DNA from 4 places in the Enterobacter sp. JS8-1 genome. Region 3 is predicted to be linked to each of the others. Evidence: predicted binding sites of a transcription regulator. Region 3 holds the regulator's gene; each other region holds the start of a gene.
What was found. Region 3 encodes Fur, which represses iron uptake genes when iron is present. Its sites were predicted from a motif close to ATAATAATGAGAACNACTATCAA; they were not measured.
Positions count from the first base shown of each region.

Region 1: the regulator Fur is predicted to act here: its motif matches at 5,843-5,865, upstream of ACOQH0_RS13275 (TonB-dependent siderophore receptor).
Region 2: the regulator Fur is predicted to act here: its motif matches at 2,593-2,615, upstream of feoA (ferrous iron transporter A).
Region 4: the regulator Fur is predicted to act here: its motif matches at 1,714-1,736, upstream of exbB (tol-pal system-associated acyl-CoA thioesterase).

Region 1 covers NZ_CP185805.1:2,792,123-2,799,981, forward strand. Annotated here, with positions in the region: gene ACOQH0_RS13260 (carbohydrate porin) at 1-78, opposite strand, end outside; gene ACOQH0_RS13265 (glycoside-pentoside-hexuronide (GPH):cation symporter) at 173-1,531, opposite strand; gene ACOQH0_RS13270 (alpha,alpha-trehalase) at 1,898-3,583, shown strand; gene ACOQH0_RS13275 (TonB-dependent siderophore receptor) at 3,720-5,822, opposite strand; gene ACOQH0_RS13280 (GlsB/YeaQ/YmgE family stress response membrane protein) at 5,938-6,192, opposite strand; gene ycgR (flagellar brake protein YcgR) at 6,399-7,130, shown strand; gene emtA (membrane-bound lytic murein transglycosylase EmtA) at 7,166-7,777, opposite strand.
Region 2 covers NZ_CP185805.1:4,453,352-4,461,210, reverse strand. Annotated here, with positions in the region: gene feoB (Fe(2+) transporter permease subunit FeoB) at 1-2,295, opposite strand, end outside; gene feoA (ferrous iron transporter A) at 2,325-2,552, opposite strand; gene ACOQH0_RS21345 (Tex family protein) at 2,871-5,201, opposite strand; gene greB (transcription elongation factor GreB) at 5,290-5,763, opposite strand; gene ompR (two-component system response regulator OmpR) at 5,992-6,711, shown strand; gene envZ (two-component system sensor histidine kinase EnvZ) at 6,708-7,859, shown strand, end outside.
Region 3 covers NZ_CP185805.1:1,383,611-1,391,469, reverse strand. Annotated here, with positions in the region: gene seqA (replication initiation negative regulator SeqA) at 17-565, opposite strand; gene ybfF (esterase) at 749-1,522, shown strand; gene ybfE (LexA regulated protein) at 1,651-1,938, shown strand; gene fldA (flavodoxin FldA) at 2,094-2,624, shown strand; gene fur (ferric iron uptake transcriptional regulator) at 2,916-3,362, shown strand; gene chiQ (ChiQ/YbfN family lipoprotein) at 3,466-3,792, opposite strand; gene chiP (chitoporin ChiP) at 3,840-5,237, opposite strand; gene glnS (glutamine--tRNA ligase) at 5,685-7,352, opposite strand; gene nagE (N-acetylglucosamine-specific PTS transporter subunit IIBC) at 7,532-7,859, opposite strand, start outside.
Region 4 covers NZ_CP185805.1:4,045,059-4,052,917, reverse strand. Annotated here, with positions in the region: gene yghB (DedA family general envelope maintenance protein YghB) at 1-215, opposite strand, end outside; gene metC (cystathionine beta-lyase) at 358-1,545, opposite strand; gene exbB (tol-pal system-associated acyl-CoA thioesterase) at 1,798-2,529, shown strand; gene exbD (TonB system transport protein ExbD) at 2,534-2,959, shown strand; gene ACOQH0_RS19275 (hypothetical protein) at 3,043-3,462, opposite strand; gene ACOQH0_RS19270 (hypothetical protein) at 3,501-3,737, opposite strand; gene ACOQH0_RS19265 (cytoplasmic protein) at 3,858-4,316, opposite strand; gene ACOQH0_RS19260 (hypothetical protein) at 4,297-4,701, opposite strand; gene ACOQH0_RS19255 (ESA_00282 family adhesion-associated protein) at 4,806-5,309, shown strand; gene ACOQH0_RS19250 (TIGR00645 family protein) at 5,391-5,879, shown strand; gene ACOQH0_RS19245 (aldo/keto reductase) at 5,974-7,014, opposite strand; gene ACOQH0_RS19240 (methyl-accepting chemotaxis protein) at 7,245-7,859, shown strand, end outside.

The sequences.
Region 1 (7,859 bases), 1.4 Mb from region 3:
ACGTTGGGTATCTTTTGCTGCCATTGCTCCGGTAGTACAAAACGCACTGACAATGAGTGCAAGGGTTTTTACTTTCATCGACTCCATCCTCGTGAGTTAATCATTATTTCCTGACGGACACAAAGAACCTCACCGATAATTCATATGAATTATCGGCTTACTACATCAACCATTAAGAATTAGCGAATTCGCCTTTATTTAAATCATTCACTACGCCATTCATGACGTTTTCGTTTAATTTATAAAACTTAATCGAGAACGCGGTGAGTAAATAAAACAGTGACGGGATCAGCGTGAACAGAAGAATGACGCCCTGAACGGCGGATGCCGATTGTACGGTACTGTTTGACTCGTAATTAAACCCGGCGAGAACCCAACCCAGAATGGCACCGCCGACCGCAACACCAAATTTAATCACAAATATATTGGCCGCAACATTCATACCTGTAATACGGCGCTGGGTTTTCCATTCACCATAATTATTTGCGTCGGTAATCATGGACCACTGCAGCGCGCCATTGCCGCCCTGGACAATCTGAATCAGGACATGGGCAATCAACGGAATGGCCCAGAACTCCAGCGGCAGCCAGAAGCAGGCCACGCCTAATGCCGCATTCAGAATATTGATCCAGAATGAGAGTTTGACCTTGCAAAAACGGGTACCGAACGGCTGAGCCAGTACGGAGCCAAACATAGAGGCCAGCATCCCGCCCAGCATAAAGTACGAGATGACGTCAGCCCCTTTATTGAGCACGGTATTCACGTAATAGACCACCGCGCCGCCGCGGATCACCACCGCTACCAGCATCATGAAGTTATAGATAGAGAGAATGCGCCACTGATCGTTACGGAAGAGAATTTTAACGTCACGGGCGATGTTGAGATTCTCCTCTTTGATGGGCTGCACGCGCTCTTTTGTGGTGGCAAAACAGACGATGAACATCAGACAGCCGATCGCGCCAAAGAGCGCCATCGCCACCTGTATGCCGGTCGCCCTGTCGCCCGGGAAGAGGTAATCCGCCAGGGGCAAAATAAGGGCCGTGCCGAGCGCCCCGCCAATCGGCGTGATGGCAAAGCGCCAGGACTGCAAGGAGAGATTTTCACGCGGATCTGACGTTAGCGCAGCGCCCAGAGAGCAATATGGAATATTTATGGCGGTATACATCAGGGTCATAAATATATATGCCCCGACGGCATAATAAATTTTTCCGGTTTCGGTAAAATTCGGAATGGAATAGACCAGGACGCAGCTGACCGCAAAGGGAACGCATATCGCCAGCAGCCAGGGACGGAAGCGCCCCCAGCGCGTCGACGTTGCATCGGCTATCGCCCCCATCACCGGGTCGGTAATCGCATCTAATAAACGCACCAGAAGAAACATGGTGCCCATTATGGCCGGCGGTAAGCCATAAATATCGGTATAGTAATACGCCAGAATGGCAACCGATGAGTCAAATACAATATGACTTGCTGCATCTCCCAGGCTATAGCCTATTTTCTCTTTGACCGGTATTTTTTCCGCGACTGACATTGATTCACTCCTTATTGATGAAACCGGTTTCTGCTGTAGCGATAATGTCGCCTGAGAGCATCAATGCTATCTATTATGTTTTTTCACCAGGAGCTTATGTTTTTTGCTTTATGTGATCGTGGTAATTAAAACAGAAAATTCGCCACGCAAATTCTGCGTCACGGGCCGCAATTAATTTCCCAGCACCGTTGAATATTCACAATATCAATATTTCACCACACCAGCAGGGCATTAAACACAACGGTAAATCGTCTTGATTTGTACAAAATGCGACGTTCGACACGCGAAGCGCGGAATATTCGTCTACTGTTTTCTGAAGATTGATGACAGCGTGACCGCTGCTCAGCGAAATAAGGAGAAGACCCTATGATAACACCTCAAAAGCTGCGCCCTCGCCTCTTACCTCTTGTTCTGGGCAGTGCGTTGCTCTCGGTTACCGCCGCGGCCAGCGCTGAAGAGATGGCATCTGGCCAAACGAACCCGCCCGATATTTTGCTCGGCCCCCTCTTCAGCGATGTGCAGAGTGCCAAACTGTTTCCCGATCAAAAAACCTTTGCCGATGCGGTCCCCAAAAGCGATCCGCTGACCATCCTCGCCGACTATCGCATGCAGCGTAAGCAGTCGGGCTTTGATTTACGCCATTTCGTTGACGTGAATTTCACGCTTCCGGGTGAAGGCGAAAAATACGTTCCCCCCGCCGGACAAAGCCTTCGTGAGCACATTGATGGGCTGTGGCCTGTGCTGACCCGCACAACGGACAAAGCCAGCAGTAAATGGGATTCACTCCTGCCCTTGCCGAAATCCTACGTCGTGCCCGGGGGACGTTTCCGCGAGGTGTATTACTGGGACAGCTATTTCACCATGCTGGGCCTGGCCGAAAGCGGCCACTGGGATAAAATCAGCGATATGGTGGACAACTTCGCCTATGAAATTGACACCTTCGGCCACATCCCTAACGGCAACCGCAGCTATTACCTGAGCCGTTCGCAGCCACCGTTCTTCTCCCTGATGGTCGAACTGCTGGCGACGCATGATAAAGATGCGTTGAAAAAATACCGTCCGCAGATGGAAAAAGAATATGCCTACTGGATGGTGGGCGTCGATGGCCTGCAGCCGGGCCAGGCCAACAAACGCGTGGTGAAACTGGATGACGGGACAATCCTTAACCGCTACTGGGATGACCGCGATACCCCGCGTCCTGAATCCTGGCTCGATGATGTAAACACCGCTAAAAACAACCCTAACCGCCCGGCGACGGAAATTTACCGCGATCTGCGCTCGGCAGCCGCGTCAGGGTGGGACTTTAGCTCCCGCTGGATGGACGATCCGCAAAAGCTTGGCACCATCCGCACCACCAGCATTGTGCCAGTGGACCTGAACGCCCTGATGTTCAAGATGGAGACGCTGCTGGCACGGGCAAGCCAGGAGGATGGCGATTCCGCTGGTGCGAGCAAATATGAAGCACTGGCCGCCTCGCGGCAAAAAGCTATTGAGAGCCATCTGTGGAATGAAAAAGAGGGCTGGTACGCGGATTACGATCTTAAGAGTAAAAAGGTGCGTAATCAGCTTACCGCCGCCGCCCTGTTCCCGCTTTACGTGAAGGCTGCGGCACAGGACCGCGCGGATAAAGTGGCTGCAGCTACCGCTTCACGCCTGCTGAAGCCGGGCGGCATTACGACCACCACTATCAACAGCGGCCAGCAGTGGGATGCGCCAAACGGCTGGGCACCGCTGCAGTGGGTCGCAGCGGAAGGATTGCAGAACTATGGCCAGGAAAAAGTGGCGATGGACGTGACCTGGCGCTTCCTGAAAAACGTTCAACACACCTACGACCGCGAGAAGAAGCTGGTGGAGAAGTATGATGTCTCGTCTACCGGCACCGGCGGGGGCGGCGGTGAATATCCGTTGCAGGATGGATTTGGCTGGAGCAACGGCGTGACGCTCAAGATGCTGGACCTGGTTTGTCCGAAAGAGAAACCCTGCGACAGCGTACCGGAGAATCAGCCTGCGGCGAATGATGACGCCGCGCCAGCGAAAAGCGCGGCGCAGTAAGGGTATTGCCGGGTGGCGGCTACGCCTTACCCGGCCCCCCCTCACCCCAGCCCTCTCCCTCAAGGGAGAGGGAGTCATCCATGCAGCCATTATTTTGTGGGGAACCCTCAGCCCACCGGCAGAGGGGTAAAGCTCATCAGAAGCTGTAACTCGCCCCTAGCTGGAACGTCCGGTCACGTCCAATCCAGCAGTTGGTTGCGTCGTAACAGGTCAGCGCCTCTTTATTGGTGATGTTCTGCGCGCTGGCTTTAACCGTCAGCCCTTCCAGAGACGGCAGGACTTCGCCCATGCGGTAAGAGGCCGCCAGATCGTACTGCGTGGTGCCCCCAAGTTTGCCCGCATCGTTACTCGGTGAAATTTCCATCGGCCCGGTATAGCGCGCGCCAGCCCCCAGCATCAACCCTTTCAGCGGCGTACTGTCGAAGGTGTAGTCGCCCCACAGGTTAAAGGCATTCTCCGGCACCTGGGTTGGACGCTTGCCCTGGTATTTATCATCTTCCGTATTGATGACGTGGGTGTAAGCGTAGTTCGCAATCAGCGTCAGGTTATCCGTCGGACGGCTGACCGCCGACAGCTCAGCCCCTTTGGATTCCACTTCCCCGGTCTGACGGTAGTTGAGGAAGCCGGGATCGGAGGTGACGACATTTTTCTGGCGAATGTTAAACACCGATGCGGTAAAGGTGGTGGCGTAGTCCGCCAGCAGGTATTTCACCCCACCCTCAACCTGCTTGCTGGTGGTTGGCTTGACGTCTTTGGCGACAAGCGTCCCCTGTGGGGATACCGGCGCAAAGCCTTCGGAATAGCTGATGAACGGCGAAATCCCGTTGTCGAAGGCGTAAAGCGCGCCCAGACGTTTGGTGACCCGATCCTGAGAAACATACGCTTTGTCGCCGTTTTGCAGGTAATTCGTGGTCACGGAGCGGTAATCGTCATAGCGCAGGCTGCCCAGCAGATTTAATCCGCCGAACTCCACCTGATCCTGCAGGTAATAGCCGTTCTGCTGATAGCTCAGACGGTTTTTCTGGGCGGTATACAGCCCCAGCGCGCCTTCATCGATTTGCGCGTGGTCAGGATTGCGCATATCAATACCCGGTGTTGAGGAGGCGTATCGGTAGTGGAAGTGCGAGTTCAGCTTCTGATAGTCAAACCCGGCCAGCAGATGATGTTTCCATTCCCCCAGCGCAACCGTTTTGGTGACCTGGTTGTCGATGTTGAAGCTCTGAAGATCTTCATCCGTGGTGTAAGCAAAGCGATTGAGTTGATAGACCTCGCTCCCTGGCCCGGTTGAATAGACGCTGCGCTGATGGGTATCCACGTCGAAGTAGCGCGCTTTCTGATTAAAGCCCCAGCCGCTATCAAACTCATGCTCAAAGCTGTAGCCCAGCATCCACTGTCGCTGTTTGAATCCACTCCACTCGTCCCCGGCATAGTCCCGGCGATCGGCGTAGCTTGAGCGCAGATAGGCGAGCGGCAGCGGGTCGGACGGCGACAGGCTAGGCGTATTTTGCGCCAGCGCATCAATGGTGAGGCGCGTTTTGCTGTCCGGCTGCCAGGTCACTGACGGTGCCACGAGGTAGTTTTCGTAGCGCGTGGTGTGCGGCTGGTCGTCATTTTCCGTCGCTTTCCCCAGCAGACGGTAGTTCCAGTCGCTGTCAGCGATTTGCCCGGTTGAATCGAGGTAGCCCTCTTTCAGGTTACGGGTGCCGGTGTTAAAACCCACCTCGGTACGGGAGGCTTTTTGCGGCTTCTTACTTTGAATATTCACCAGCCCCCCCGGCGAGCCGCCACCGTACAGCACTGAAGAGGGACCTTTCAGAATATCAACGCTCTCAATCAGCAGCGGATCGATGCGCGCTTTGGTGTTACCGGTGACGTTATACGGCAGCTGCAGACCGTTATAGAATTCCTGGTCAACGGTAAACCCGCGGATTTTGTATTCGCTCATGTACGAGGTACTGCCCCTCACCTCGGTCGAGACGCCCGGGGCATAGCGCAGGATTTCATTCACGGAGTTCGCGTGACGCTTTTCTATCTCCTGCTCAGAAAGGGTATTGATCACCTGCGGCGTTTTACTTTCTGCCACCGCCGATTTGGTCGCACTGTTCGTCCATGAAGGAAGCGCGCTGCCCTGCTCTGCGCCCGTAACTACGATAGTCGATTCTTCGGCGAAAGCCTGTGCCTGCAATGCCAGCGCCACGGCTCCTGCCAACGCACATAACGCAAAACGTGAGGTATTCATAATTGTCGTCTTTGTTATAGATAATACTAGGAACGACAATTATTATCATTTCGATTAGCAAATCAATACGCGAATAAAAAAAACGGCCCTCAGGTGAGAGCCGCTTGTGAACATGTTATGCCCGTCGGAGTAACCGGAATATGCCCAGTACAACGATCGCGCCGACCACCGCGACCAGGAAACTGTGGAGATCGAAACCGCTGATGCTGCCGCCAAAGCCAAACATCGTTGCCAGCCAGCCGCCGACAACCGCCCCGACCACACCGAGTACACAGGTCAGAATAAAGCCGCCACCATCATTTCCCGGCATGATCAATTTGGCGATAGCGCCGGCAATAAGACCAAAGATAATCCAGGCGATGATACCCATAGCGATGCCCTCTTGCAGGTTTAACGCATGCACGGAAAACCTTCCGCGCTGGTGACTTAAGTATAGGTCATCGCCCGAAAATGATTTTTATCTCACCGACTTAAATTACGGCGGCCAGTAAAAAAAATCACCGGTTTGTATTAAGTTTCATTTCAGATTGCCGATAACGCAGAGACAGTCTGTCAAATATCAAGGAGCAATCTGGCGTGAGTAATTACAGTGAGCAGTTCCTGAAACAAAATCCGCTGGCTGTATTAGGGGTATTACGCGACCTGCAAAAAGGTGAAGTGCCGCTACGCATGCGTTGGTCAAACAATCAGTTTATCAGCAAGATCCTGGACGTGTCGTCCGACCGTCTGATCGTCGACCTGGGCAGCCAGGAGCATGAGAACCGCGCCGCACAGCGGGCGGAAAAAATCGCGGTGATGGCTGAAACCCACGGCGCAAAGGTGGAATTTATTCTGCCGCGACTGGAGCTGAGCGAATATCTGGGGCTGCCTGCTTTTACCACGCCGCTGCCTGATAACCTCTGGTTTGTCCAGCGTCGGGAATATTTCCGCATCAGCGCCCCGCTCCAACCTGCTTATTTTTGTCGGGCAAAAATGCCGGATAAAAAAGAGATCCGCTTCCGCCTTTTTGACCTGTCGTTGGGCGGCATGGGCGCGCTGATGGATACACCAAAACCTGACGGGCTGGTTGAAGGCATGCGATTCACGCAGATTGAGCTGGATATGGGCGGCTGGGGACGGTTTTATTTCGATGCGCAGCTGATTGCCATCAGCGAGCGTAAAGTGGTGGACAGCAAGAACGAGACCATTTCCACGCCCCGTCTGAGCTTTCGCTTTCTCAACGTGGGGCCGGGTGCAGAGCGCGAGCTTCAGCGCATCATCTTCTCTCTGGAGCGAGAGGCGCGGGAACGGGCCAATAAAGTCTTGTGAGGGGCGTCGGGCAGCGAGGCCGCCCGACAACGGCGTTACATGGCGTCCATCGCTTTCTGTACTTTCCAGATATACCGAGGTGCCTGCGGTGACGGGTGGTTCTTCACTACATGTTCAAAGAACTCGTCTTTGTCCATGTCGTTTATCTCTTCAATCGCCTCTTTACGGTCGGACGAGAAGGTTCTGAGCAGCGCACCGGCACCGTTCACGTAAGAGACCACCAGCGCGTACTGCATCACTTCAGGATCTTCAATACCCTTCAGCACGCCGTGTTCCAGAATGCTCAGGTAAGCTGTTCCCATCGAGATGTTGCGTTCCGGGTTTTTCAGCTCGCTGGTCGACGGTTGACCGCGCCAGCCCATATAGCGGTAGACCTCTTTGCCTGCCGTTGATGCTTTAAGCTGCATCAGCCCCACCGCGTTGGATTTACTGACGAGCGCTGGGTTGCCGCCGGATTCCACGGCAATGATCGCCGTGACCAGTCGCGGGCTCACGCCCCAGGCCTTCCCGGCTTGTTCGCTGATCGGCATCCACTGCATGGCCCGTTTCACCGGCACTTCCGGGTTCCAGGGCGGATTTTGATAATCATGTTTTGAACTACAGCCAGCAAGCAACACAATCAAAAAAGCAAACCATCTCAATTTCACGTCATCTATCCTTATAGCCGGTCATCGCAGTGCGCCGCCTCTTGAAGCAGGCGGCGTATAAGCGGCATGATATAGACAATTA
Region 2 (7,859 bases), 1.8 Mb from region 3:
GTTGCAGCAGGAGGTCGGCGTTTTACGCGTCGCCAGCAGGTTGACATCAACGCGGCTCCGCGCCCGGCGCAGCAGGCCCATCACCATCACGTTAAACAGAATAACCGCCAGGATGCAGACCAGGCTGTAACGCGGGTGCTGGCTGAAGTTAACGGTCTGATAGAACACCGTCGCCAGGGAGTAAGCGATATTCAACCCCCACAGAATGGAGAAGCCCATCCAGCCGCGGCTGGACTCACGGGCAATCGCCCCCATTACCGAGATGCACGGAATGTACAGCAACACGAAGATGAGGTAGCTGTAGGCCGCTGACGCACTGCCGAATTTCTCGCTCATCACGCCCATGGCGCCGGTCGCCATTTCGCCGTCGCCTTTGCTGGCCTCAATCGGGTTCGCCAGCACGCTCAGGCTGAATGTGTCTTTCAGGCTCTGCCAGGTTTCCTCAACGGCACCCAGCAGTTCGTCACCGAGGTGAAACTCTGCCGGATTGAACTCTTGCTCCTGAATGTTCTCTGCGGTGTAGAGCGTGTTCAGCGTCCCGACAACCACCTCTTTCGCCATTGCGCCGGTGAACAGGCCAACGGTCGCCTGCCAGTTATCCTCCTGCACGCCAATCGGTTTGAAGACCGGCGTGATGACGCGGCTGACGGAAGCGAGGGCAGAGTCGTTGATGTTATCTGCCGCCTGACCGCTCAACGTGAAGCTGTTCAGCGCGCTCAGGAAGATACTGACGATGACAATCACTTTACCGGCGCGCAGCACGAAGCCTTTCAGGCGCTGCCAGGTCTGGATCGCCAGGCTCTTCAGATGCGGCACATGGTAAACCGGCAGCTCCATCACGAACGGTGACGCTTCACCGCGCATAATGGTGTGCTTCAGCATCAGACCGGTCAGGATTGCCATCACGATGCCGAGCACGTACAGCGAGAAGACCGCCAGCGCCCCCTGCTGACCAAAGAAAGCGGCGGCAAAGACCGCAAAGATGGCCAGGCGCGCGCCGCAGGACATAAACGGCGCCATCATGATGGTCATCAGCCGCTCGCGCGGCGCATCAAGCGTACGTGCACCCATCACCGATGGCACGTTGCAGCCGAAGCCAACGATCAGCGGCACGAAGGATTTACCCGGCAGCCCCAGAGCCTGCATCAGGCGATCCATCACGAACGCCGCGCGAGCCATATAGCCGGAGTCTTCGAGGAAGGAGAGGAACAGGTACATCATGCCGATCTGCGGCACCAGCGGCAGCACGGTGTTGATACCGCCGCCAATCCCCTGGGCGAGGAAGATGGTCAGCCATTCCGGGAAGTGCAGGGTGTAGCCCAGCCACTGGATACCGTGCACGAATATCGCGACGGAACCGGCGTCAAAGACAGGCTGGAGCGCGCCGCCGATGTTAATGGCAAGCAGGAACATCAGGTACATCACCAGCAGGAAGATGGGCAAACCGAGGAAGCGGTTGAGCACAATCTTATCTACGGCGGCGGTAAAGCGGCTGGGTTCCGCCGTCAGGGCGTTGCTGACCACGTCGCAAATCGCGGCGATGGCCTGATAGCGTGCGTCCGCGATGTGCAGCGCCGGGTCATCCAGCTCGTCGCTCAGGCGTGCCAGCGCCACGTCGAGTTTATCCGCTGCATCACCGGCATATGCGCGGCTGTAGATATCGCCTTCCAGCATCTGCAGGCCGAGCCATTGACGCTGTCTGGCAGGCATGGCGGTGTCCATCTCCTGCGCCAACTGGCTGGCTTCACGAAGCAGCGGCTGCGCGTAGTGCACAAGTTCAATGTCGGCGTTACCTGCGTGGCGGTCAACGGCCAGCTTCAGGGCATCAATGCCGCGCCCGCGGGTAGAGACCAGCGGAACCACCGGGCAGCCCAGGCGGGCGGAGAGGGCATCGACGTCGATGCGCAATTTCTGCTTCTCTGCGATATCGAGCATGTTAAGCGCCACGATGCAGGGAATACCCAGCTCAAGCAGCTGCAGCGTCAGATAGAGATTGCGCTCAAGGTTGGACGCATCCACTACGTTGATGAGCAGATCCGCATCACCGCTCAGAATATAGTGGCAGGCGATCTGCTCATCGAGCGAGGTCTGGGATGAAATCGTGGTGAGCGAATAGGTGCCCGGCAGGTCAACCAGCGTGACCTGATTGTCCGTTGTCGTGAACTGGCCTTCTTTGCGTTCAACCGTCACGCCTGCCCAGTTGCCGACGCGCTGGCGCGCACCGGTTAACTGATTAAATAAGGTTGTCTTGCCGGAATTAGGATTGCCAATTAAGCCAATAGTTAATTTTTTCATTGTAATAGACTCACTGAACCGCTGGCTTGTTATTGAGATAACGCTTCGACTTCAATTAAGGCGAGGTCTTTCTTACGCAGTACCAGATTGACGCGTCGGGTTTCGATATGAACGGGGTCGCCCAGCGGGGCCACGCGTACTACCTGGAATGACGAGCCGGGTAGCATGCCGAGTGACAAGAGCTTTTGCCGATAGGCGGGGCTAATTTCACGAGTAAAACCGGTAATTTTCCATGCACTGTCTGGAGTGAATTGCATAGCGCCTGATTCCACGGGAGGTTAAATAATCTACACAATGATGATAATGAGAATAGTTTTTATCAGCAATATTAAAACTGTGACGGAATGTTGTTAATCGTATTAATTTGCGGTCTGCTTGACCTTGCTCAATATTTGCAGAATTACCGGGAAGGAATAAAAAGCTTATTTGTTAATGGAGTGATAAATAGTGGTTTAAATATGGAGTCGCCATATTTATTTTAATTACCTGCAGTCTGCTTGCCGGGCGGCACTGCGTTTGCCCGGCCTACAAAACCGTAGGCCCGGTAAGCGTAGCGCCACCGGGCATTGACAAGCTTAGCGTTTCTTACCCATTGCCGCTGCCAGCGCATCCATCATCGCGCTGTTGCCCGCAGGCTGCGCGTCACGCCCGCGCGGTTTCGCGGCCTTCGCGGCCGGACGCTGCTGTTCGCGACCGCCGCCGTTGCCGCCGCGGCGCGCGTTGGTTTCGCCCGGCTGCTCGTCCAGACGCATGGTCAGGGCGATACGCTTGCGCTGCAGATCCACTTCCAGCACTTTCACCTTCACGATGTCGCCCGCTTTGACCACGGTATGCGGGTCTTCAACGAACTTGTCGGCAAGGGAAGAGATATGGACCAGACCGTCCTGATGCACGCCGATATCCACAAACGCGCCAAAGTTGGTGACGTTGGTGACCGCACCTTCCAGCACCATGCCGGGCAGCAGGTCGTTCATGGTCTCCACGCCGTCAGCAAAGGTCGCGGTTTTAAACTCAGGGCGCGGATCGCGGCCCGGTTTTTCCAGCTCTTTGATGATGTCGCTAACCGTCGGCACGCCAAACTGCTCGTCGGTGAAATCCGAGGCTTTCAGGTTACGCAGCGCGCTGTTGTCGCCCATCAGGTCTTTCAGCGCCTGCTGGGTCGCGGCCAGAATACGCTCCACCACAGGGTAGGCTTCCGGGTGAACGGTAGAGGCATCGAGCGGGTTATCGCCGTGGTTGATACGCAGGAAGCCCGCGCACTGCTCAAAGGCTTTCGGCCCCAGACGGCTCACCTTCAGCAGCTGCTGACGGTTCTGGAACTGGCCGTTCTCATCACGCCAGGCGACGATGTTCTGCGCCATCATGCGGGTTAAGCCCGCCACACGAGTCAGCAGGGGAACGGAGGCGGTGTTCAGGTCAACGCCGACGGCGTTTACGCAGTCTTCCACCACCGCATCCAGCTTGCGCGCCAGCTGCGTCTGGCTCACGTCGTGCTGATACTGGCCCACACCGATGGATTTCGGGTCGATCTTCACGAGTTCGGCCAGCGGATCCTGTAAACGGCGTGCGATAGAGACCGCGCCGCGCAGGGAAACGTCCAGGTCCGGGAACTCCAGCGCCGCCAGTTCAGACGCGGAATAGACGGATGCGCCCGCTTCGCTGACGATCACTTTCTGCGCCGTCACTTTCGGGAACTGTTTCTGCACGTCGAGGTAGAAACGCTCGGTTTCGCGTGAGGCCGTACCGTTGCCGATGGCGACCAGTTCCACGTTGTACTTCTCGCACAGCGCCGCCACCACGACGGCCGCTTTCGCTGCCTGACCGGTGTGCGGGTAAATAGTGTCGGTGGCGACAAGCTTGCCGGTGCCGTCAACGACGGCAACCTTCACACCGGTACGCAGGCCCGGATCGAGGCCCATGGTCGCGCGCAGGCCCGCAGGGGCGGCCATCAGCAGGTCGTGCAGGTTGCGGGCGAAAACGTTAATGGCTTCGTCTTCGGCGCGCTCGCGCACGGTGCCCATCAGCTCGGTTTCGAGGTGCATCAGCACCTTAATGCGCCAGGTCCAGCTCACCACGCCTTTACGCCAGCTGTCCGCCGGGGCGTTGTTCAGGCGCAGGCCGAGGTGATCGGTGATGATCTGCTCGCAGTGGCTCTCTTTCGGCGGCTCGTCAAACTGCGGGTCGGCGTTCAGGGAGAGCTGGAGCACGCCTTCGTTGCGGCCGCGGAACATCGCCAGCGCGCGGTGTGAAGGGGCGGTAGAGATCGGTTCGTGGTGGTCGAAGTAGTCGCGGAATTTCGCGCCTTCTTCCTCTTTACCCGTGACGACGGTAGAGACGATGTGGGCATTCTTCCACAGATAATCACGCACTTTAGCGAGCAGGGCGGCGTCTTCAGAGAAGCGCTCCATCAGAATGTAGCGCGCGCCGTCGAGGGCGGCTTTGGTGTCCGCTACGCCTTTGTCAGCGTCGATAAATTTCGCCGCTTCGGTATCGGGATCGTGGGACGGCTCGTTCCACAGCAGGTCGGCCAGCGGCTCAAGACCCGCTTCAATCGCAATCTGCCCACGCGTGCGGCGCTTCGGTTTATACGGCAGATAGAGATCTTCGAGTTCGGTTTTGCTCAGGGTGCCATTGATGGCGTTTTCCAGCTCGCTGGTCAGCTTGCCCTGTTCGCCAATGGATTTGAGGATTGCCTGCCGACGTTCTTCCAGCTCGCGCAAATAACCCAGACGCGTTTCCAGGTTACGCAGCTGCGTGTCATCCAGACCACCGGTGACTTCCTTACGATAGCGTGCAATAAATGGCACGGTGTTCCCTTCATCAAGCAGGCGAACGGCAGCTTCTACCTGTTCGGCTCTGGCCTGAATATCACCCGCAATAATGCGGCAGAGCGAATCTTTCATCATGGCTTTATCATCTGTTGAGTCGAAAAAATCAGGGGATAGTTATACGGGCTGACACGGCAAAATGCCAGCCGTGGAGGGCGCTCTCGGACTATTTAACGTACTCGATTTCGTTCACGTACCAGCTGGCTTCACCGGAAGGGGTCTGAACGACGGCCAGATCGCCCACTTCCTTTTTCAGCAGCGCGCGCGCCATGGGTGAGTCGATGGAGATGTAATCCTTACGACCAAAAATTTCATCGTAGCCAACGATGCGAAACCGCAGGGTGTTGCCGTCATCGTTTTCAATTTCAACCCACGCGCCGAAGAACACTTTGCCTTCCTGCTGCGGGGAGTAATCGACAATTTTCAGGTTCTCAAGGCACTTCGTCAGGTAGCGAACCCGGCGGTCGATCTCACGCAGTCGCTTTTTGTTGTACTGGTAGTCAGCATTTTCGCTGCGATCGCCCAGGCTTGCGGCCCAGGTGACTTTTTTGGTCACCTCGGGACGCTCTTCGCGCCACAGGTAATCCATCTCTTTTTTGAGCTTTTCGTACCCTTCGCGGGTGATCAGGGGCGTTTTCATGGTGAAGCCTTTGCTGCCGGTTTACTGTCTTGCGCACAATACGTACCACACAGTGTAACAGACAGGATTAATAATGATTTATGTGATGAAATGAGCAGATAAGCTGCTGTTAAATATGCTTTGTAACAATTTCGACTAGAATTTATACCAGAATTAGCTGGTCGAATACGTGCACTTTTTTAGAATACGCTGTTACAAAGACTATCCGAACCTTTGGGAGTACACACAATGCAAGAAAACTACAAAATTCTGGTCGTGGATGACGACATGCGCCTGCGCGCGCTGCTTGAGCGTTATCTGACCGAGCAGGGCTTCCAGGTTCGTAGCGTCGCGAACGCTGAGCAGATGGACCGTCTGCTGACCCGTGAATCTTTCCACCTGATGGTCCTTGACCTGATGCTACCGGGCGAAGACGGGCTTTCCATCTGCCGCCGTCTGCGCAGTCAGAGCAACCCGATGCCAATCATCATGGTGACGGCGAAGGGCGAAGAGGTTGACCGTATCGTGGGCCTCGAAATTGGCGCAGACGACTACATTCCAAAACCGTTTAACCCGCGTGAACTGCTGGCGCGTATTCGCGCTGTGCTGCGCCGTCAGGCGAACGAACTGCCGGGCGCGCCTTCCCAGGAAGAGGCGGTGATTGCCTTCGGTAAGTTCAAGCTGAACCTCGGCACCCGTGAGATGTTCCGTGAAGACGAGCCAATGCCGCTCACCAGCGGCGAGTTTGCGGTACTGAAAGCGCTGGTCAGCCACCCGCGTGAGCCGCTCTCCCGTGACAAACTGATGAACCTGGCGCGCGGTCGCGAATACTCCGCAATGGAACGCTCCATCGACGTGCAGATCTCCCGCCTGCGCCGCATGGTGGAAGAAGATCCGGCGCATCCTCGTTATATTCAGACCGTGTGGGGTCTGGGCTACGTGTTTGTCCCGGACGGCTCTAAAGCATGAGGCGAATGCGCTTCTCGCCGCGAAGCTCGTTTGCCCGCACCCTGTTATTGATCGTCACCCTGCTGTTCGTCAGTCTGGTGACGACCTATCTGGTGGTGCTGAACTTTGCGATCCTGCCGAGCCTCCAGCAGTTTAATAAGGTCCTTGCCTACGAAGTCCGTATGTTGATGACCGATAAGCTGCAGCTGGAGGACGGCACGCAGCTGGTTGTTCCCCCGGCGTTTCGCCGTGAAATCTACCGTGAGCTGGGCATTTCGCTCTACTCCAACGAAGCGGCGGAAGACGCTGGCCTGCGCTGGGCGCAACACTACGAATTCCTTAGCCAGCAGATGGCGCAGCAGCTGGGTGGCCCAACGGAAGTGCGCGTTGAGGTCAACAAAAGCTCGCCGGTCGTCTGGCTGAAAACCTGGCTCTCACCCAACATCTGGGTGCGCGTCCCGCTGACCGAAATCCATCAGGGCGACTTCTCGCCGCTGTTCCGCTACACCCTGGCCATCATGCTGCTGGCGATAGGCGGCGCATGGCTGTTTATCCGTATACAGAACCGACCGCTGGTCGACCTGGAGCACGCGGCGCTGCAGGTCGGTAAAGGGATTATTCCTCCACCGCTGCGCGAGTATGGCGCCTCAGAAGTGCGTTCGGTGACGCGTGCGTTTAACCATATGGCGGCAGGTGTGAAGCAGCTGGCGGATGACCGTACGCTGCTGATGGCGGGGGTTAGCCATGACCTGCGCACGCCGCTGACGCGTATTCGCCTGGCGACGGAGATGATGGGGGAAGAGGACGGTTACCTTGCCGAGTCCATCAACAAGGACATCGAAGAGTGTAACGCCATCATTGAGCAGTTCATCGATTACCTGCGCACCGGGCAGGAGATGCCGATGGAAATGGCTGACCTGAACGCGGTGCTGGGCGAGGTGGTGGCGGCGGAAAGCGGCTACGAGCGTGAGATTGATACCGACCTGCAGGCGGGGGAGATCCAGGTGCGCATGCATCCGCTCTCCATCAAACGTGCAGTGGCGAACATGGTGGTCAACGCGGCTCGCTACGGCAATGGCTGGATTAAAGTCAGCAGCGGGTCTGAACTCAACCGCGCCTGGTTCCAGGTGGAAGACGATGGCCCTGGCATTAAGCCTGAGCAGCGTAAG
Region 3 (7,859 bases):
CCTTTTGATGCAAGGGTTAAATTGTACCGCAAACCTTTTCAATCAATTCCGCCGGGAACTGCATGGACTGCATGATGTGTTCAACCATGCTGCACTTGCGGCCCGTATTGGTATTGGTGATGACCCAGTACGGTGTGCCAGGGACATGTTTAGGTTTGGTTTGATTGCCATTTTGTAACAGCGTCTGTTCGTCGCCCGCGAAATAGACACGGGTGCGACCGTGGAGCGACTCGGTCGCTTCAGCAAACGCTTTGTTATCCAGTGAATGAAGTGTAGACAGCACCAGCATAAAGCGGTTAACCGCCTTTTTCTGCTCTGCGTATTCATCAGACAGCAGCAGTTCACGTACTGCGCGCACTTTATCTTTTGCCGGTATCACGGCAGGTTTTGCTTGTGCAACAACGCTCGGCTGAGACACGACATCTTTTGTGACAGGGGTAGCAGGCTGTGAGGCGGCGGAAATTTTAAGCATACGCCGTAAAATGTCGGACGCGCTCTCCCCGATATGCCGCGTCTGGCTGGCAATAAACTGATAGAGTTCGTCATCAACTTCGATTGTTTTCATCTTAATCCAGTGCGATATCTTATCTGAATACAAGTCGTTGGGATTATAAGGTCAAATCCCAACAGCGGATAGCGTCAAACCCGGCAGGCGGCAAAAGTCAGATTAAACTGGATCCTTGCAGCCGGGCGGCAGAATGGTCAACATGATACCCTAACCTGACATACGTAAAAAAAGAACTTTGCCATGAAATTGAATACCCGAGCGCAATCTGCACAATCGCCGAACAATAATTCTCCCATCGTACTGGTTCACGGGCTGTTTGGTAGCCTCGATAACCTGGGCGTGCTGGCGCGCGATCTGGTTTCCGACCACGATATTTTACAGGTTGATATGCGCAATCACGGTCTTTCCGGGCGTTCCGACGAGATGACCTACGCGGCGATGGCGCAGGATCTGCTGGATACGCTGGATGCACATAACCTGCAGAAGGTAACGCTGATCGGGCATTCCATGGGTGGCAAAGCGGTGATGGCCCTGACGGCGCTTGCGCCAGAGCGTATCAACGGGCTGGTTGTCATTGACGTCGCGCCTGTGGATTACAACGTCCGCCGTCACGATGAGATTTTCGCCGCTATTAATGCGGTCACAGAAGCGGGCGTCGCAACACGCCAACAGGCCGCCGCCGTAATGCGTGAGCATCTGGATGAAGAAGGCGTCGTGCAGTTCCTGCTGAAGTCGTTTGTCGACGGGCAATGGCGTTTTAACGTGCCGGTGCTCTGGGAGCAATACAACAACATCGTGGGCTGGGAAAACGTCCCCGCGTGGCCACACCCTACCCTCTTTATTCGCGGCGGAAACTCGCCTTACGTTACCGATGCCTACCGCGACACGCTGCTGGCCCAATTCCCGCAGGCTCGCGCCCATGTGATCGCCGGTGCCGGGCACTGGGTTCACGCCGAAAAACCGGACGCCGTGCTGCGCGCCATTCGTCGCTATCTCTCTGATACTGCAAATTGATTAAAAAGAGAGCGACTGGAAGGTTGTGGGCTTCCAGTCGTTGGCGTGCCGTTTTCGGTGATGTATGATGGCGCGCTTATCGCCCGGGCATTAGCAGGGCGGCGTATTTCCCCCGAAGTCTCAGAATCATGGCCAAAGAACAAACGGACCGTACGACACTAGATCTGTTCGCGAATGAGCGTCGACCGGGACGACCGAAAACGAATCCGCTCTCGCGCGATGAACAGCTGCGTATCAATAAACGCAACCAGCTTAAACGCGATAAAAATCGTGGGCTTAAGCGTGTCGAACTGAAGCTGAACGCCGATGCTGTCGATGCACTAAATGAGCTGGCCGAGGCGCGTAACATCAGCCGCAGCGAACTGATTGAAGAGATGTTAATCACCCAACTTGAGACATTGCGCAGCAAGGCATAAGTCTGAAAATCCCCTTTATGACCCTTTTCATGTAGCACAGAGTGCAGTCCTGCGCGATAGCTGTTTCCGCAGGGTTGCCTGTTCTGCTATTATTGCCCTTATCCGTGGACAAATTGCGCCACCATACCATTAAGTTTCAAGAGGTTATTTTACTCATGGCAATCATCGGCATTTTCTTTGGCAGTGATACCGGCAATACCGAAAATATCGCAAAAAACATTCAAAAACAGCTCGGTAAAGACGTTGCCGATGTGCACGACATCGCCAAGAGCAGCAAAGAAGATCTCGAAGGCTATGACATCCTGCTGCTGGGTATCCCGACCTGGTACTACGGCGAAGCGCAGTGTGACTGGGACGATTTCTTCCCAACCCTGGAAGAAGTTGACTTCAACGGTAAGCTGGTCGCGCTGTTCGGTTGTGGCGACCAGGAAGACTACGCAGAATACTTCTGTGACGCACTGGGCACCATCCGCGACATCATTGAACCGCGCGGTGCTGCTATTGTGGGCCACTGGCCAACGGCGGGTTACCACTTTGAAGCCTCTAAAGGCCTGGCAGACGACGACCACTTTGTCGGCCTGGCCATTGACGAAGACCGTCAGCCGGAACTGACCGCTGAACGCGTTGAGAAATGGGTTAAGCAGGTTCGCGAAGAACTGAACCTCGACGACATTCTTAACGCCTGATTTCCCGGTGGCGCAACTCCGGTTGCGCCCGCTTACCAGGTAAAACCGATTAAATTAATTGCTACAAACTTTTAACTTTTTCGTTCAGACCTGTACAATATCCCCCTGGTAAAAAGTGGATGCCATCGAACAAGTTTGTTGGTGATACCACGTTTTTATAAGCATACTTTGCTTGAGACTTGCAGTTTTCATTTAGCCATGGCAGTTCTATAATGAGACGCATTATCCCAAGTGCATTTTCTGTCACTTCTTCATTAGAAGTGAATCGTTTAGCAACAGGACAGATTCCGCATGACTGACAACAATACCGCATTAAAGAAGGCTGGCCTGAAAGTAACGCTTCCTCGGTTAAAAATCCTTGAAGTGCTTCAGGGGCCAGACAATCACCATGTCAGTGCGGAAGACCTCTACAAACGTCTTATCGACATGGGTGAAGAGATTGGGCTGGCAACCGTGTATCGTGTGCTGAACCAGTTCGATGACGCGGGCATTGTTACCCGTCATAACTTCGAAGGCGGCAAATCCGTTTTCGAGCTGACCCAGCAGCACCATCACGATCACCTGATCTGCCTCGATTGTGGCAAGGTTATTGAATTCAGCGATGATTCCATCGAATCACGCCAGCGTGAAATCGCCGCACGTCACGGTATTCGCCTGACCAACCACAGCCTGTACCTGTATGGTCACTGTGCTGAAGGCGATTGCCGTGAAGACGACCACGCGCACGACGCAAAATAATATCGTGTTTATACTCTGAGCCAGCCGTAAGGTTGGCTTTTTTTTTGCCTGTTTTTGGGCAAAAAAAAGCCCGGTGACGCAGCGCCACCGGGCATAAAGCAACTTATTTATTGTTACTGCGAATATCGCTCCAGATCTTATCGCAACGCTTCGCCACTTCCTGATCGTTACCGGTTTTACGCGCCTGAATGCAGGCCTGGTAATCCATCACGCGGACGTTTTCCTGCGTCGCAAACTGCTCATGCGCTTTCTCTTTCTTCAGCACGTTCAGCACGCTCTGACAGGCTTCGATTTTCTCGGGCGACCCTTCCGCCGTATTGATACAGGCGCTATAGGCCTCCTTCAGGCGGGAATCTTCTTTTGGTGCCTCAGTCTGAGCACACGCCACCAGCCCTGATACCAGCAACGCGACGATTACGATTTTTTTCATCATGTGCAGTCTCCATACCGGCGGGACATTGCCCGCCGGTGTGTTCATCAGAAGATAGTGAATGGCGCAATGACCATGAATTTCACGTCACGTTCATCCTGGAAGATGTTGCCGTAACCGCCCGCGTAACTCGGGATATCGGAGTGGTTGTCATACTGCGTGAAGTGCAGTTTGAACATCGTGCCTTTTGCACGGCCATCCTGCAGGGTGTAGATTGCATCCAGGCTGTAAGAAGACTCTTTCAGACGATAGTTTGGATCGTAGTACGCGTCCGGTGTCGCCATATCCGCAGGTTTTGCGCCCCAGGCGTAAGCGTAAGATGCACCCACCGCCCAGCCAGGCAGGTTCCAGTTTTTCAGGTCATACATTGCGCCGAAGAACACCGCTTTTTCGCCGTCGGCGTTGAAGTCAGAGCGGTTATCCCACCAGATATCGAGACGACCGTTAGAGGACGCGTAGGTTGGCGTCATACGCTGCAGGAAATAGCCCTGCTGCCCTTCTGCCTTCACCCATGTTCCTTCCAGACGTAAATCGACCTGGCCCACTTTGTAGCCGAAGGTCAGTGCCTGCAGCCATGCAGTGCCGTCATAGATATCGTTAACGGTGCCATTGCTGGCTTTATCGCGCGTGCCGTAAAACTGGTAGCTGGTGCTCAGCGGGCTGCCCACGACATCAAATTTGTAGCTGGCTTTAGCAAAATACTGATCGATATAACCTTCCGCCTGACCAAATGCAGCTTCCAGGACCAGGTCGTTTTTGAAGTCGTATTTTGCGCCCAGCGAGTGGAGGTAATCGACTTTGGTTTTCTTATCGTTCTGGTAGAACTTGTCCATCTCAATGTGCCACGGTGCTTTGTACTCGTTGGTCCACATATAGGAGAAGCTCAGCGCGCCCGCATCGCCGTAGTCAAAGTTAGCCCCGGCTTCCGCACCCTGGTAGGTACCCGGCATAAAGCTCCAGTGCGGCGCTAACAGCGTTTGACCGGTTGGCTGAATATAGCCCCCACGTGCCCACACCGGGCCGTATTTGAATTTCGCTGCTGCCTTGTACAGGCTGACACCGCTTTTATCGCCAGACCAGTCTTCTTTATACGCTTTGTTACTGGAGGAGAAGGCGATTTCGTTCGGGTGTGCGCTGTCGCCGTTTTCAGCCATTTCAATGGCGGTGAAGGCAGCAATATCCAGACCGAACATATCCGCGGCATAGCCTGACTGGAAGTCCAGGTTGGCGTTCCAGGTGGAGTGCGAAAGGTTGGTTTTGTATTTGTCTTCAGTGACGTCTTTACGGTCACGCTCACGCTGCCAGTAATAAATACCGCCCGTGAGGGTAGAATCATCGATGAAACCTTCTGCCTTAGCTTCTGGGGTGATCGCCAGGCTCGACATTGCTGTCACACCGACGATAGCCAGCGCCAGCGCACTACGTTTGCCACTGAACGTACGCATAGATTATTCCTCTTTGACGAATTAAAACGCCTTAACGGCGAAAATATAAAAGACCAAAAGGTCAGGGGTAGTTAGAAATACCCTCGAATTAACTACCGCCTTTAGGTTATTTTTCGCGACGCGAATTATCAATGCTTTTCCGTGGGCAAAAGTCAGGATTATGACGAAGTGCACATAATTCGTAGTGCTTTGTAACATTTAGAGGAGAGCGAGGATTGGCGGGGAAATATCAGAAATTTCAGCGGGTAGCGCAGGTATTTGCTGTTTATTTTTCATCCTTTTTGTATTTCGTAAAAATACAAACTTTTTTTTAGAAAAATAAGTAGCACCTCATTGACCTGATATTTTAGCGGCTTATCTTTAAGCCCTGGCTTAATACCATGATCATTAAATAAAAAAAACGCCGCAATAAGCGGCGTTTGTTTCTCCTTGACCAGAGCAGCAATATTATTCGCCGATCTTAGCCCAGGTGTCACGCAGGCCGACGGTACGGTTAAATACCGGTTTTTCTGCGGTGCTGTAACGGCTGTCCAGGCAGAAGTAACCTTCACGCTCGAACTGGAACGCTTTACCCGCTTCAGCCGCTTTCAGGGACGGCTCAGCGTAACCCTGCCTGATAACGAGTGATTCAGGATTAATGGTCGCCAGGAAATCGTCAGCCGCGCCTGGGTTAGGCACGCTGAACAGACGGTCATACAGACGGATCTCAACCGGCAGCGCATGGGAAGCGCTCACCCAGTGAATAACGCCCTTCACCTTACGGCCATCAGCAGGGTCTTTACTCAGCGTTTCTGCATCGTAAGAACAGAAAATGGTGGTGATGTTACCTTCTGCATCTTTCTCAACGCGCTCAGCTTTAATCACGTATGCATTACGCAGACGGACTTCTTTGCCCAGCACCAGACGCTTGTACTGCTTGTTCGCTTCTTCGCGGAAGTCAGCACGATCGATCCAGATCTCGCCGCTGAACGGCACGTCGCGGGTACCCATCTCCGGCTTGCTCGGATGGTTAGGCATAGACACCAGCTCGCTCTCGCCCTGCGGGTAGTTTTCGATAACCAGTTTAACCGGGTCGATCACCGCCATCGCGCGCGGGGCGTTTTCGTTCAGGTCTTCACGGATGCAGGACTCCAGAGAAGCGATTTCAATGGTGTTGTCCTGTTTGGTGACGCCGATACGTTTGCAGAACTCGCGGATAGACGCGGAGGTGTAGCCACGACGACGCAGACCGGAGATGGTCGGCATACGCGGGTCATCCCAGCCTTCAACGTGCTTGTCAGTGACCAGCAGGTTCAGCTTACGCTTGGACATCACGGTGTATTCCAGGTTCAGACGAGAGAACTCGTACTGACGTGGATGCACAGGAATGGTGATGTTATCCAGCACCCAGTCGTACAGACGGCGGTTGTCCTGGAACTCCAGCGTACACAGAGAGTGCGTAATGCCTTCCAGCGCATCGCTGATGCAGTGGGTGAAGTCGTACATCGGGTAGATGCACCACTTGTTACCGGTCTGGTGGTGTTCCGCAAACTTAATGCGGTACAACACCGGATCGCGCATCACGATGAACGGAGAGGCCATGTCGATTTTGGCACGCAGACACGCTTTGCCTTCTTCGAAGCCACCGGCACGCATTTTTTCAAACAGCGCCAGGTTCTCTTCTACGCTGCGATCGCGGTATGGGCTGTTTTTGCCCGGTGCGGTCAGCGAGCCGCGGTATTCACGGATTTCGTCAGCAGAGAGTTCGTCGACATACGCCAGACCTTTGTTGATAAGCTCTACAGCGTAGGCGTACAGCTGATCGAAATAGTCAGAGGAGTAGCAAATATCGCCAGACCAGCTGAAGCCCAGCCATTGCACGTCGTTCTTGATGGACTCAACGTATTCGATGTCTTCTTTTACTGGGTTGGTGTCATCGAAACGCAGGTTGCACTGGCCCTGATAGTCTTGCGCAATACCAAAGTTCAGGCAGATAGATTTTGCATGCCCAATATGCAGGTAGCCGTTCGGCTCCGGCGGGAAGCGGGTATGAATTGTGGTGTGCTTACCACTGGCCAGATCTTCATCGATGATCTGACGAATAAAGTTACTCGGGCGGGCTTCTGCCTCACTCATCGTGGATTCCTCAAAGCGTAAACAACGTATAACGGCATATGATCTTATAAGCCGGACGTAGTGACAACCCTTAGTTACGGAAAATACGTATCAGATGAAAATAATGGGGGCGTTTGCTGCAAAAAAAAGCGGCGGAGGATATCCCCCGCCGCTTAAGGCATGACTCTACTCAGGAGCGATTACTTGCCTTTAATCTCATACAGTGGCGTTTGGCCCGCAACCACCTGACCTTTCGCCTGGATAACCAGACCGCTGAAGTCGTCGATGTTGCTGCACACGACCGGGCTGATCATCGAGCGCGCGTTAGCGTTCAGGAAGTCCAGATCCATTTCAAGAATCGGCTGGCCTGCCACGACTTCTGCCCCCTCTTCCACCAGGCGAGTAAAGCCCTGGCCGTTCAGCGCAACGGTATCGATACCCATGTGGACAACGATCTCCGCGCCTTTTTCCGTTTCGAGGCAGAACGCGTGGTTAGTGTTGAAGATTTTCACGATGGTACCGGCAGCA
Region 4 (7,859 bases), 2.2 Mb from region 3:
ATCGTCGGCGTGAAGTCCATCACTCCCTTGCCGATTAACGCGCCTGCGAGCAGAAGCAGGCTGTCACCGGGGAGAAACGAAGCTGGCAGTAATCCATTTTCCAGAAACAGCGTCGCGAACATCACGAAGTAAACAATCCCCACGACGTGCGGATCCGCCAGCGCGGCAAAATCGTGTTGCCAGAGCGCCGCAATAATATCTTGAATAACAGCCATGGACTTTCCTGTGGAACAGCAGATATAACGCTATTGTACTCCCGAATTGGCCCGCTGGGGTTGATCGCGGACGCAACTCATGCAGACTTTTCTGCTTGCAGTGTTCACAAAAACGTCCAGGAGTACATTTTCAGCCTGCACTCTACACGATACGTTCAAACCCTGCTGACAAATCCGCAATTAAATCGTCCACATTTTCTAAACCAATATGCAATCGAATCAGCGTGCCGCTGAAGTCCACTTCGCCGCCGGGGCGCAGGGCCGCAATTTGTTCCGGCTGGTTAGGCAGGATCAGGGATTCAAAGCCGCCCCAGGAGTAGGCCATGCTGAAGAGGGTAAAATTATCCAGATAGCTTGCCAGCTCGTCGTTGTTCAGCCGCTTTTTCAGCACGAAGGAGAACAGGCCGCTGCTGCCCGTAAAGTCACGTTGCCAGAATTCGTGACCTTTACTGCCCGGCAGCGCAGGGTGATTCACGCGCTCCACCTGCTGATGCTGCGCCAGCCACTCGGCAACTCTCAGGCTGCTTTCATGGTGTTGACGCAGACGAACTCCCAGCGTGCGGATGCCCCGGCTGGTCATGTAGGCCGTGTCTGCGTCCACCATTTGCCCCATCAGATAGGCGTTTTCACGCAGCTGATCCCAGCAGCGCGCGTTGGAGACCGCCGTGCCAATCATGCCGTCCGAGTGCCCAATCAGGTATTTTGTCGCCGCCTGAATCGAAATATCAATATCGAATTCCAGCGCCTTAAACAGCACGCCTGCCGCCCAGGTGTTGTCGATCATGATAATCGCATCCGGCGCTTTGCTGCGCACGGCCTTCACGATGGCAGGCACGTCGTGCACTTCCATGGTGATTGAGCCGGGAGATTCCAGGAACACAATGCGCGTGTTTGGCTGAATAAGTTCGGCAATGCCTTCCCCGATCAGCGGGTCAAACCAGCCGGTGGTCACGCCGAGCTTGCTGAGGATTTTGGTGCAGAAATCCTGGCTTGGCTCGTAGGCGGTGTTGGTCATCAGGATATGATCGCCCTGTTCCACAAACGCCAGAATGGTGTTGGCAACCGCCGCCGCGCCGCAGGGGAACAGTGCACAGCCCACGCCGCCTTCCAGCTCGCACATGGCTTCCTGCAGAGAAAAATGGGTTAGCGTGCCGCGACGACCATAAAACAGCCCGCCTTTCGCGCGGTTGCGCGTGGCGATTTTTTTCTCCTCAACCGTATCAAACACCAGCGAGGAAGCGCGTTGAATCACGCTGTTTACCGATCCCTGGGTGTATTTCTTGCTGCGTCCTGCCTGCACCAGCGTGGTATCAAGATGCTTCTTTGTCATGTTCGCTAACCCTGTTTTTTATACGTCTGGACGTCCAGACTACCACGATTGTAAAAATGTGCACCCGGATGCTTATCGAATAAGCAGAAAATATTATGAAAAATACGCATAAGAAATTTTTACTGCGTAAGCGCAAGGAATGTGAGCGAAAATTACGGCACTATGTAAATACTAATGAGAACTACTATCAATTCGACGACGTTTTGATATTATTACGCTCAGATTTTGTGATTTGCGTCCTGGAGATACAGAGTGGGTAATAATTTGATGCAAACGGATCTCTCCGTTTGGGGCATGTATCATCATGCTGACATCGTGGTTAAGATTGTGATGATCGGCCTGATTCTGGCGTCCGTTGTCACCTGGGCAATTTTCTTCAGCAAGAGCGCCGAGCTGCTTTCTCAGAAGCGCCGCCTTAAGCGCGAACAGCAGCAGCTGGCCGAAGCCCGCTCTCTGGATCAGGCTTCTGATATGACCTCATCCTTCCATGCGAAAAGCCTGACCAGCATGTTAGTTAATGAAGCACAGAACGAGCTGGAACTCTCCGCAGGCAGTGAAGATAACGAAGGCATTAAAGAACGTACCGGCTTCCGTCTGGAACGCCGCGTAGCTGCCGTCGGTCGTCATATGGGCCGCGGTAATGGTTATCTGGCGACCATCGGGGCGATTTCTCCGTTCGTCGGCCTGTTCGGTACCGTCTGGGGCATCATGAACAGCTTTATCGGCATCGCGCAGACTCAAACGACTAACCTGGCGGTGGTTGCACCAGGCATCGCAGAAGCGCTGCTGGCAACGGCCATTGGTCTGGTTGCCGCGATCCCTGCGGTCGTAATCTATAACATCTTCGCGCGTATGATTGGCAGCTACAAAGCCACGCTCGGTGACGTTGCTGCACAGGTTCTGCTGCTGCAAAGCCGTGACCTGGACCTCAACGCCAGCTCCGTTAAACCGGTGCATGCGGCCTCTAAACTGCGCGTAGGTTGATCGTATGGCAATGCGTCTAAACGAAAATCTGGACGATAACGGTGAAATGCATGAGATCAACGTGACGCCGTTTATCGACGTCATGCTGGTTCTGCTGATTATCTTTATGGTGGCTGCACCCTTGGCGACGGTCGACGTGAAGGTGAATCTCCCGGCCTCGTCCAGCCAGCCGCAGCCGCGCCCGGAAAAGCCTATCTATCTGTCGGTGAAAGCGGATAAATCCATGTTCCTGGGTAACGACCCGGTAACGGATGCGTCAGTCATTCCGGCGCTGGATCAGCTGACCGGCGGCAAGAAAGACACCACCGTCTTCTTCCGTGCAGATAAGACCGTCGACTATGAAACCATGATGAGGGTGATGGACACGCTGCATCAGGCGGGGTACCTGAAGATTGGTCTGGTTGGCGAAGAAAAAGCGGCCGCGAAGTGATAAGGAAGCTGGCGAAAGCCAGCTTTTTTCATTGTGAGGGAGCACGGCCAATCTAACGAGTAATAGCGTATACGGTTTTCCTCTCAACGTGTTCCGGTCGCGTTGAGGTTGATAACGGGCATGATAGCCACATTACCGGCGTAAAAGAGATCTGAATTAGTAAACGAATAAATACGTCCGGTAATGGTTGCGTTGACGTGCGAACCGTACCCAGTGATTCTGGCGCTGCCGGTATCAGCAACCATAAACGGTGTCCTCTTTTTCAGATGGTTAAGCGGATTTGCTTGTTGCTTGGCGTCAAGATAATAGCGGTACACATCTGAAACCGTCGCTCCTCCGCCCTTGTACTTAGTGATGTATAAATACATATCAGATGTAATTTGTTGTTCTGAATAAAGTTCATCATCTGGCGGCTGGTTGGCGTAATACTGAAATACCACAAAAACGAGTAGTGCGACAGTCAGCGCGCGATGCAACCATTTAATAACCGTGCTGCCTGGCATAATCAATTCCTTGTTTAATCCAAAACTGATCGTGCGGGTCATCCCCATAAGGTAGCCAGGTCATGGCGCTGTTGTTTGTAATCCCACGGACCATGATTTCTGACCTGTTGATAAAACCAGTAATAGGTTTGCGGTAGCGCCATATTTCGTCCCACGCTATGCGTGCTGGCTTCGCGCATGTTGTCTAAAACAACGCTCGTTCCTCTGGTTGGCATGAGGGGCAGTACAGCCATGATTGCATCCTTGCAGTTTGATTTTTGGGGATATTTACCCATGATCAATCCTTGAACATTGATACACATCATTTAAGGCGGTGATTTTTTCTCCGCGCAATCGTATTACAACAAGCGCGCAGGAGTTGTGATTTTCTACGACCAGAAAGAGGAAAAGAGTATTTAGCTTTTAGTTTCGGCGGGGTGGGTTGCCAGTGCATCCTCATCAAGCGCAACGCACGTGATGTTTGAGGTGCGATAATCCCCCTCAGACAGTTTACGGGTCAGGCGCAGCGTCGCGGTCTCTCTCGCCAGCAGATACTGATAATTGGCCTCCAGACGTCCCAGAAGCTTCTCTTTCAGCTCCGGGCGCTGCTCGATGATGGCATTCATCACGGCACCGTAGATCTCTTCTTTTACCTGTAACGGGTATATTTCGCGGCGGTTCTGCCATTTCAGGCGCACGAGCGTGGCCGGGATCGATACCAGATCCTGGGTAATACGCGTCATCTCTTCATTTTTACTCTTTTTTAATGCTTCGAGATTTTGCTTTAAGATAAATTCATCGCTTTTTTTATCATCTAAAGTCAAATAGACATTATTATCATTAACTGGTTTCACGTTAATCTTCCCCGAAGTCATAAAAAATGGGGGCGTTTTTTTCTCGAGTAATTAAATTAAGCCAAATTTCATTACCCATTTCGTTTATTTCTTTGGTCTTTTCAGCCATTATTTGACTGAGCTGCTGGGCATCTATTTCACCTTCGGCTTGCAGGTCATTCAGCAGGTGCGCCAAGGCTTCAATTTTCACAGCGCGAAATAAACGGTCTTTAATATGGCGGTCATGCTCCTCCAACACCATATTACGGGATTTGCCCGTTCGGGAAACACCAATTAATATGTCAGACTCGAAATCGGAGAGCTTTCTTTTTCCCTGAGTAAAATTAGCCTCTTTTTCTTCTTTCGTCGGTTGCTGTTCCACAGGCGTAATGTGGTACTTAGCCGGGACGAGACTGTCGGGCAGCATTTTTTAATTTCCTTTAATTTCAACAGGGTGGGGTTGGTAAAGGCGTGAGATTCGTTGACAATAACATGAGGCAATTTTAAAATCAAAAAAAATGGAGCCTACCCATGAACAGCATTTTCTTTACGGTCATCACATTACTATTACTGACCGCTGGTGTGCTTTTATTGATGCAAGAGTTCAATAAAACGAAAGTGTCGAAAGACGCCAGTGAACCGCCGCAACCAGAGTTGATGACAAAAGAGGAAGGAGAAGATCATTTCTCTGTATTGATGAACTCGGTGACACCGGTTTGGTACTGGCGGGTGAACCATGAATATATCGACTTTTTGCACGCGACAATTAAGCGGATGAAAATGTCAGAAATTAATGACACGCCGGGGTTGTTTGAAGCGCAGCGTCGCTGCAGCGACCTGAATTCCGCTGTCTATAAATATTATGACAATATCAAAAAGCGCTGTCTTAATGGCGAGAAAGTCTCGTATTCCGACCTGGACGTATTAAACCTGCGTCAGTGTTTTCGCGAGTTCAGTCTGGAAGCCTACCCGGAGCTGGTGGTATTGGTCTGGCCGGAGTACGCGCGACCGGAGGTTAACCCGGAAGAGGTGTAGGCGTGGTGTTGGTTAGTTGTTGCAAACAGTGAGCGTCGTTGAGATATACTGCCCGCTGGTTTCGATTGCAGACAGGACTCTATGGAACGCTTTTTTGAAAACGCAATGTACGCCTCTCGCTGGCTGCTGGCACCCGTTTATTTTGGCCTTTCCCTGGCACTGGTCGCGCTGAGCATAAAGTTCTTCCAGGAAATTTTTCACGTCTTGCCAGACATCTTCTCGATCGCCGAAGCGGACCTGATTCTGGTGCTGCTGTCGCTGGTGGACATGACGCTGGTGGGCGGACTGCTGGTGATGGTGATGTTCTCTGGCTATGAGAACTTCGTTTCCCAGCTTGATATCGCCGAGCACAAAGAGAAGCTCAACTGGCTGGGCAAAATGGATGCCTCGTCGCTGAAGAACAAAGTGGCTGCGTCGATTGTGGCGATCTCCTCTATTCATCTGTTACGCGTGTTTATGGACGCGAAAAACGTCCCGGATAACAAACTGATGTGGTATGTGATCATCCACCTGACGTTTGTGCTGTCTGCGTTTGTGATGGGGTATCTGGATAAGATCAGTAAGAAATAATTTCCCCCTCACCCTAACCCTCTCCCACAGGGAGAGGGGATAGTCAGCTCCCTCTCCCTGTGGGAGAGGGCCGGGGAGAGGGCATCAGACCGCACTATTTATCCGACGACCCCTGCCACAGATTCAACTCCCCATCCGCCACATGCTGGTCAATCCGCTTGAGTTCGTCCTCCGTAAAGCGCAGGTTTTCCAGCGCCTGAACGTTCTCCTCCAGCTGTTCTGGACGGCTCGCACCTATCAGCACCGACGTCACGCGTTCATCTTTGAGCAGCCAGCTCAACGCCATCTGCGCCATGGTTTGCCCACGCGCATTCGCCATTTCATTCAGCAGGCGCAGGCTGTTCAGGTTGGCTTCGGTCAGCATTTTTTCCGTCAGGCCGCGCACCTTTTTGCCTTCGCGCTGCATGCGTGAACCTTGAGGAATTCCGTTCAGGTATTTCCCGGTCAGCAGACCCTGCGCCAGCGGGGTGAAGGCGATACAGCCCGTCCCGTTTGCTTCAAGCGCATCCAGCAAACCGGTCTTGTCGACCCAGCGGTTAAGCAAGTTGTAAGACGGCTGGTGGATCAGCAGCGGGATTTTCCACTCGCGCAGCAGCTCGGCCATTTTCTGCGTGCGCTCGGTTGAGTAGGAGGAGATGCCCACATACAGCGCTTTGCCGCTCTGTACGGCATGCGCCAGCGCTGAGGCCGTCTCTTCCATTGGCGTGTTTTCATCCACGCGGTGGGAATAGAAAATATCCACATACTCCACGCCCATACGCTTCAGGCTTTGGTCGAGACTGGCGAGCAGATATTTACGTGAACCGCCGGAACCATACGGCCCCGGCCACATGTCGTAGCCCGCTTTGGTGGAGATAATCAGCTCGTCGCGATACGCGGCAAAATCTTCGCGCAGGAGGCGGCCAAAATTCTCCTCGGCGCTGCCCGCCGGTGGCCCGTAGTTATTGGCGAGATCAAAATGGGTGATGCCGAGGTCGAAAGCTTTACGCAACAGCGCCCGCTGGGCATCCAGCGGCTGGACGTGGCCGAAGCTATGCCACAGTCCCAGTGACAGCGCGGGCAGACGCAGGCCGCTTTTCCCGCAGTAGCGGTACTGCATATTCTCATAGCGGCCGGTGTAAGGGTGCCAGGACATGATGTCTCCTTTCTTATCGATGAATTTTCGAAACAGCGTTTTCATTCTGAACTTATCACATCACCCATTACATCACTAAGCGTGGGCATAATGGTTAACGGCAGCTGTGTGACCTGTGAAGCCACACTAATTAAAAATAATCACAAAAGGTTATAATTTCCGCGCTCCCTGCCGATAACGAGAGTAGTACTCGCCTCTGGGCGAACTCACCCTCTCGGCAAGGAAGATTTATGAATATGCTCCGTAATTTCACGATCCGCTTCGTCATGCTGACGATTCTTGGGATCTTTTGTTTAATGTGGGCGGGGGTTGGGCTATACAGCACCTGGTCACTGTCTCGCGTTTCTGATGGTAACGAAGTGGATCGGCAGCTGGTCAAACAGATGACGGTACTCAGTCAGGGTAACGATCAGTATTTCCGTTTCGTCACCCGTTTGAGCCGCGCAATGGAGGTCAAAGCCGCAGGCGGCACGCCGGACCTGGCCTCTGCCCAACAGGCGCTGGATAACATGAGTAAGAAGCTGGCCGAAATGAAGGCCATCTCCCCCGGTCCCATGGACGAACAGGTTTCTGCTCAGGTCATTAGCAGCTGGCAGGCCCTGCTCGATCAGGGCGTAACCCCGCAGATGCAGCAGGCTAAGCAGTCGCTGGACGGCTATCGTCAGCAGGCCAACAACGTCACGCCACCGCTGAGCCGCGCGTTCGGTGCCGCGGCGGAGAACTTTAACAACGCCGCCGCGAAGTCGCTCGACAGCACCCGCGTGGTGGTGGACGGCCTGACCAGCATGACCCGCACGGTGATTATCGTCGCCACGATTATTGGCCTGCTGATCCTGCTTTTCACC